DNA from 2 places in the Weizmannia sp. FSL W8-0676 genome. Region 2 is predicted to be linked to the other one. Evidence: a T-box and tRNA genes for the amino acid it is inferred to sense, from the RefSeq annotation. Region 2 holds a T-box; the other holds one or more tRNA genes.
The links. A T-box is a leader RNA that pairs with one kind of tRNA and senses whether it is charged. The one in region 2 lies ahead of tyrS (tyrosine--tRNA ligase), so its partner is inferred to be a tRNA-Tyr.
Positions count from the first base shown of each region.

Region 1: it encodes a tRNA-Tyr, which carries the amino acid that the T-box ahead of tyrS (tyrosine--tRNA ligase) is inferred to sense. The anticodon was not compared.

Region 1 is NZ_CP151954.1:2,438,678-2,442,060, reverse strand. It holds rRNA gene NST20_RS12160 (23S ribosomal RNA) at 1-555, shown strand, start outside; rRNA gene rrf (5S ribosomal RNA) at 732-847, shown strand; tRNA gene NST20_RS12150 (tRNA-Asn) at 854-928, shown strand; tRNA gene NST20_RS12145 (tRNA-Ser) at 933-1,022, shown strand; tRNA gene NST20_RS12140 (tRNA-Glu) at 1,036-1,107, shown strand; tRNA gene NST20_RS12135 (tRNA-Val) at 1,119-1,194, shown strand; tRNA gene NST20_RS12130 (tRNA-Met) at 1,204-1,277, shown strand; tRNA gene NST20_RS12125 (tRNA-Asp) at 1,290-1,365, shown strand; tRNA gene NST20_RS12120 (tRNA-Phe) at 1,384-1,459, shown strand; tRNA gene NST20_RS12115 (tRNA-Thr) at 1,464-1,539, shown strand; tRNA gene NST20_RS12110 (tRNA-Tyr) at 1,548-1,629, shown strand; tRNA gene NST20_RS12105 (tRNA-Trp) at 1,638-1,711, shown strand; tRNA gene NST20_RS12100 (tRNA-His) at 1,720-1,795, shown strand; tRNA gene NST20_RS12095 (tRNA-Gln) at 1,803-1,874, shown strand; tRNA gene NST20_RS12090 (tRNA-Gly) at 1,878-1,952, shown strand; tRNA gene NST20_RS12085 (tRNA-Cys) at 1,958-2,031, shown strand; tRNA gene NST20_RS12080 (tRNA-Leu) at 2,041-2,122, shown strand; gene NST20_RS12075 (YetF domain-containing protein) at 2,364-2,576, opposite strand; gene NST20_RS12070 (hypothetical protein) at 2,625-2,828, opposite strand; gene NST20_RS12065 (LLM class flavin-dependent oxidoreductase) at 3,202-3,383, shown strand, end outside.
Region 2 is NZ_CP151954.1:2,121,979-2,125,361, forward strand. It holds gene NST20_RS10455 (sigma-54-dependent Fis family transcriptional regulator) at 1-351, shown strand, start outside; gene tyrS (tyrosine--tRNA ligase) at 452-1,711, opposite strand; T-box leader at 1,852-2,050, opposite strand; gene fdhD (formate dehydrogenase accessory sulfurtransferase FdhD) at 2,264-3,073, opposite strand; gene fdhF (formate dehydrogenase subunit alpha) at 3,315-3,383, shown strand, end outside.

The sequences.
Region 1 (3,383 bases), 320 kb from region 2:
GACTGCGAGACTTACAAGTCGGGCAGGGACGAAAGTCGGGCTTAGTGATCCGGTGGTTCCGCATGGAAGGGCCATCGCTCAACGGATAAAAGCTACCCTGGGGATAACAGGCTGATCTCCCCCAAGAGTCCACATCGACGGGGAGGTTTGGCACCTCGATGTCGGCTCATCGCATCCTGGGGCTGTAGTCGGTCCCAAGGGTTGGGCTGTTCGCCCATTAAAGCGGTACGCGAGCTGGGTTCAGAACGTCGTGAGACAGTTCGGTCCCTATCCGTCGCGGGCGCAGGAAATTTGAGAGGAGCTGTCCTTAGTACGAGAGGACCGGGATGGACGCACCGCTGGTGTACCAGTTGTCTTGCCAAAGGCATCGCTGGGTAGCTATGTGCGGAAGGGATAAGTGCTGAAAGCATCTAAGCATGAAGCCCCCCTCAAGATGAGATTTCCCACAGTTTATACTGGTAAGATCCCTGAAAGATGATCAGGTTGATAGGTCCGGGGTGGAAGCGCGGCGACGCGTGGAGCTGACGGATACTAATCGATCGAGGACTTAACCAAATAGAAAAGTGAAGGCCGCCTTGAAAAAGGTGCGCTGGAGCTAGACAATTCTCAAAGTTAGAAGTAAAAACGCATTCTCCGTTTACAGTTTTTTCTCCCATCCGGTTTTCAGGGAATCACATAATTCCTGTTGATAAGAAATGAAAACTTTGTTATAATGATTTTTGTCATTAAGGTCCGGTGGCGATGGCGGAAAGGTCACACCCGTTCCCATCCCGAACACGGAAGTTAAGCTTTCCAGCGCCGATGGTAGTTGGGGGTTTCCCCCTGCGAGAGTAGGACGCTGCCGGGCTTGTATTCCGCAGTAGCTCAGTGGTAGAGCAATCGGCTGTTAACCGATCGGTCGTAGGTTCGAATCCTACCTGCGGAGCCATCATGGAGAGCTGTCCGAGAGGCCGAAGGAGCACGATTGGAAATCGTGTAGGCGGCTAAAAGCTGTCTCAAGGGTTCGAATCCCTTGCTCTCCGTCATGATCCATATGGCCCGTTGGTCAAGCGGTTAAGACACCGCCCTTTCACGGCGGTAACACGGGTTCGAATCCCGTACGGGTCATCATTATAACTGGAGGATTAGCTCAGCTGGGAGAGCGTCTGCCTTACAAGCAGAGGGTCGGCGGTTCGATCCCGTCATCCTCCACCATTTTATCATCGCGGGGTGGAGCAGTCTGGTAGCTCGTCGGGCTCATAACCCGAAGGTCGCAGGTTCAAATCCTGCCCCCGCAATTTACATATAAAGGTCCCGTAGTGTAGCGGTTATCACGCCTGCCTGTCACGCAGGAGATCGCGGGTTCGATTCCCGTCGGGACCGCCATCCATTTTACATAATTGTGGCTCGGTAGCTCAGTCGGTAGAGCAAAGGACTGAAAATCCTTGTGTCGGCGGTTCGATTCCGTCCCGAGCCACCATTTGGCCGGTCTAGCTCAATTGGTAGAGCAACTGACTTGTAATCAGTAGGTTGGGGGTTCAAGTCCTCTGGCCGGCACCACGCAATATGGAGGGGTAGCGAAGTGGCTAAACGCGGCGGACTGTAAATCCGCTCCCTCAGGGTTCGGCGGTTCGAATCCGTCCCCCTCCATTTTTTAAAGGGGCATAGTTTAAAGGTAGAACAGAGGTCTCCAAAACCTCCAGTGTGGGTTCGATTCCTACTGCCCCTGCCATTATGATGGCGGTTGTGGCGAAGTGGTTAACGCACCGGATTGTGGCTCCGGCATTCGTGGGTTCGATTCCCACCATCCGCCCCATATTTATTGGGCCATAGCCAAGCGGTAAGGCAACGGACTTTGACTCCGTCATGCGCTGGTTCGAATCCAGCTGGCCCAGTATGCGGAAGTAGTTCAGTGGTAGAACATCACCTTGCCAAGGTGGGGGTCGCGGGTTCGAATCCCGTCTTCCGCTCCATTGATGGCGGCATAGCCAAGAGGTAAGGCAGAGGTCTGCAAAACCTTTATCACCGGTTCGATTCCGGTTGCCGCCTCCATCATATCATGCCGGTGTGGCGGAATTGGCAGACGCGCACGACTCAAAATCGTGTTCCTTCGGGAGTGTCGGTTCGACCCCGACCACCGGTATAATAGCATCACATTGAAAGCTGATGCCAAATGGAACGCTTCTCAAGATAAAGAGAAGCGTTTTTTTATTGCAATTATATTATTGAAGCCGAGGCCAATTTAAGTGGCTGCTTGAAAGCGTACACTTGTGAGTATCTATAGTTGTTTAACTTGTACAAAAAGGGAATTGATCTAATAAGAAAGGTTTGGAAATACTATCTTAGATTTTCCTTTTATAATGAGAACAGAACTGGGCAGCCTACTATTTACTAGGGTTGTTTTTTCTTTTTTTTACCGTAATCGTCCCATCTTTTTCAAGATAGGCCTGGTCAATTTCATCAAGCAAAAATACGCCCTGCTTTCTCAATAACTCCGACAGTTGATTCATATCAATTTTATTTTTTTTCAGTACGACTTTGTTAATTTTTCCTTTATCGATAATCACCGTTTTATCCCCGATAAGGAATTTTTCCAGTTTATCATAGCGATAAATGAGGATGTCAAAAATGATTTTAATGATGACCTAAACAGAAAGCATCACAAGAATGTAGTACCATTTTACACTTGAGTCATAAAGGCCGTTGCCGACGATTTCAGACAGCATTATGCTCCAGATGAAGTCGATTGGCGTAAGGTTTGAAATGCTTTTGGCGCCGGTACATTTTAGACAAAAAATGAGCGCAAGAAAGCCCATAATCAATTTTAATAAGTCCATGCCAATTTGCATCGCTAACCCCCTCCTTTAAAAGGTCCGGTTTTCTCTCGATTGTTCACTTTTACGGGGCTTTCCAACGATTGATCCAGTTATGCATACTGCTTCAACAAGCAGTCTATTTTCCATTTCGCCAACTTCATGAAGTTTGGATACCAATGCTCTTTCTGCTGCTTCTATTGGGAAGCTTGTACCCGAAACACCCAACGCCCATGGGTCCGATCATACGAGCACTGTTTTTCATTGCATTTTCCCTTAATTTCAGTATCATAAACGAACGTTCTCATCATTGGGATACACCGGACAGGTTAGGCAAATCATTTTGTTTTGGGAATCTGTTATTTTACAATAGATCTATCTTCACGAGTAGAAGGAAAGGAAGCGGACAATGGGTAGTCAAAAAAAGTTGAATGACGTTGCATTTTCGGTTTTAGATTTGATCCCCGTTTTATCTGGAAAGACACCGGCAGATTCGTTTAAAAATAGCCTAAGCCTCGCACAGCATGTTGAAAATTGGGGCTACAAACGATACTGGCTCGCGGAGCACCATAATATGGTGGGAGTAGCCAG
Region 2 (3,383 bases):
CCTGAACCGGAACTCGCCCCTGATGCCCTTTCTTTCCTGCAAGCGTATCATTGGCCAGGGAATGTCCGGGAGCTCCGGAATTTAATGGAACGGATGGTGATCCTATCAGAAAAGCCGTTTATTGACCGCGCCTCCCTTCTCCGCTTTTTCCAGGGAAATGAAACCCAACCGTCCGGAAGTGCCATCCCGGAAAGCGGCACTTTGCCTGTGGAAAAAGAAAATATGGAAAAACAGCTCATTGAAAAAGCATTGCGCAAAGCAGGCGGGAACAAATCCGCCGCAGCAAAAGAACTTGGCATTTCAAGGGTCACCCTGTATCAGAAGCTGAAAAAATTTGGAATTGGGAGCTGACTTCCCCCGCCGGGAAAAACGAAGAAGGGCAAGCCGCGATCGGAGCAATAAAAAAGGGATGCACATTTCAGGCATCTTCATTGTGCATCCCTTAATATCCTCAATGTTTAATTAAAAAGTATTTTTTCTTCCCTCTTCTAATAACGGTAAATTCGCCGCCGATTTTGTCCTTTTCCTGCAACACAAACCCGAGATCCGTTACGCGGTCACCGTTTACGTAAATGGCGCCGTTTTGGATATCTTCGCGTGCCTGGCGTTTTGACGGGGAGATTTTGGCGGCAACGAGCAACTCCACAAGCTGCTTTTGTTCTTCGCTTTCAAGCTGGAATGACGGAACATCTTTAAATCCCTGCTTCATTTCTTCAGCCGACAGTTTCTTCACATTGCCGCTGAACAATGCTTCTGTAATATTCAAAGCCTGCTGCAATGCTTCCTCCCCATGGATCAGTTTTGTCATTTCCGCGGCCAGCGTTTTTTGGGCTTTGCGGAGATGCGGTTCGGTTTCAACCGATTTTTCCAGCTCTTCGATTTCTTCTTTTGGCAAGAAGGTGAAGTACTTCAAGTATTTTACGACATCGAGGTCAGCCGTGTTGACCCAGAACTGGTAAAACTCATATGGCGATGTTTTCTCGGCATCGAGCCAGACTGCGCCGCTTTCTGTTTTCCCGAATTTTGTGCCGTCCGCTTTTGTGACAAGCGGAATGGTAAGCCCGAAAGCTTTTTCTCCTTCCGGTTCGAGCTTGCGGATCAGCTCAAGGCCGCTTGTAATATTGCCCCACTGGTCGCTTCCGCCGATTTGCAGGCGGCAGTTGTATTGTTTATACAAGTTAAAGTAATCGACGGCCTGGAGGATTGTATATGTAAATTCCGTAAACGAAATACCGGTTTCAAGCCGTGATGCGATCGTGTCTTTTGCAAGCATGTAGTTGATGCCGATATGCTTTCCGTAATCACGCAGGAAAGTAACGAGATCCATCGAGCCGTGCCAGTCATAGTTATTGACCATGATAGCGCCTGACTCGCCGTCAAAATCAAAAAAGCGTTCCAGCTGTTTTTTCAATGCTTCGCCGTTTTGCTTGACCTTTTCAACTGTTAACAGCTTTCTTTCTTCCTTCTTGCCGCTCGGGTCGCCGATCATGCCGGTTGCCCCGCCGAGCACGACAATCGGCCGGTGTCCCGCTTGCTGGAAACGGCGCAGCGTCAGGTACGGGAGCAGATGCCCGATATGCATGCTGTCGCCTGTCGGGTCAATCCCGCAATACAGGGTCACTTTCCGGTTTTGAAGCAACTCCGCGAGCCCTTCTTCGTCTGTCTGCTGGTAAACAATTCCCCGCCATTTTAAATCTTCGAGTAAATCCATTTCAAACCACTCCTTTTGTGCCATTTCAAATGCCGGCAGCATTCAGGTTCCAGCGCCCGGCTTATATCCGGCGATAATGGGCAGGAACCTGTTGCTGCCTTCTTTTTCCTGTAAAACAGAAAAACGCCCCTCCGCCAAAACGAAGGGACGATTGTATCGCGTTACCACCCAACTTGAGAATTGCTTCTCCACTCATTTGGATAACGGCTGGGGGCCGTCTGCCGTATCCGGCAAAAGCTCCGGGGTGTAATTCGCCGCCTGCCTGTACCGGTTCGCACCATCCACCGGCTCTCTTGTATGCAACAACAGGAAGCTACTTGATCCTTTCGACGCTTCATTCATCAAATTGTAAGTTATTTTTACCATATACATTTTGAAATGTCAACCTTGCCAAGCAGGCTGCACCAGCGCTTTCTTCAAATTCGGTAATGCCCATTTTAACCTTTCCTCATCCGGCAAAGGCCCTGTTCCGTCCCGAAGCACGCCTTCCAGCGTGTCTTCCCGTTTTCTTCCAACCCAAACCGTGCCTTTCCGATCGTATACACCCGGCAATCACCGGGCATGGGCGGCAACACCGGCAATCCGTTCCGGGCAGGTGTAAATATTCATCGACCCGCCGCGGATAAAGCCGATCGTGGTAATGCCGAGTTCTTCAGCGGATTCCAGGGCGAGTGTGGTGGGTGCCGATTTCGATAAAATCACCTCGCAGCCGATTTTCGCTGTCTTCAATAAAATTTCCGAGGAAATGCGCCCGCTGAATGCAAGGATTTTCCCTTTTGTGGAAACCTGATTTTTCAAACAATATCCGTAAATTTTATCAAGCGCGTTATGGCGGCCGATATCCATCCGGCTGACAAGGATCCCGCCGGCATCGCACAGTGCAGCATTATGGACGCCCCCTGTTTTTTTAAACACTTCGGCATTCTCCTGCAATGCTTCCATCAGCCGGAAACAATCATCAACTGTAATCCGGACGTGCACACCGTCCATTTTTTTCGCCGCCAGAGCATCATTGACAAAAACAAACGCCTGCCTGCTCATTCCACAGCAGGAGGTGATATAACGTTTATTTTGCAGCTGTTCGTAATAAGGATTAAGATGATCGGTCCGGACATGGACGAATCCTCCTTTTTCATCCGTCCAGATGTCGCGGATATCTTCATAGCGCCGGACAACCCTTTCCGACACAAGATAACCGACCGCCATGTCCTCGATATATTCAGGTGTGCACACCATCGTCACCCATTCCTGCCCATTCACTTTTAATGTCACCGGGAATTCCGTTGCGACTGTATCCAGCGCCCGTTCGAGCCGCCCGTTCTTGAAACGGAGAATTTCCCTCTGCGTGTCCACATTTTTCATGGGTTCAACAGCCCCCTATCTATAATGTTTTATTTTAAAGGAATCAGATTAAAAACAAAAGCCGCCCGCTCAAATAGGCAAAACATTCTGATGGTTTGTTCATTTTTGCATCAGATGCTAGAATAAAAAAGAGAATGGTAGTTTTATTTTTGCAAAGGTTTGGTATAAGTAACAGAGTTGCCGGTTTTTTGTATTCTTTTCTGAAGGCCTGCCTTCATTGTTTGCAAAAGGAGGAAAAGAAATGGAAACCAAATCGATCCACATCACGATTGATGGCCGGGATTATGAAGCCCGCCCCGGTGAGAAAATC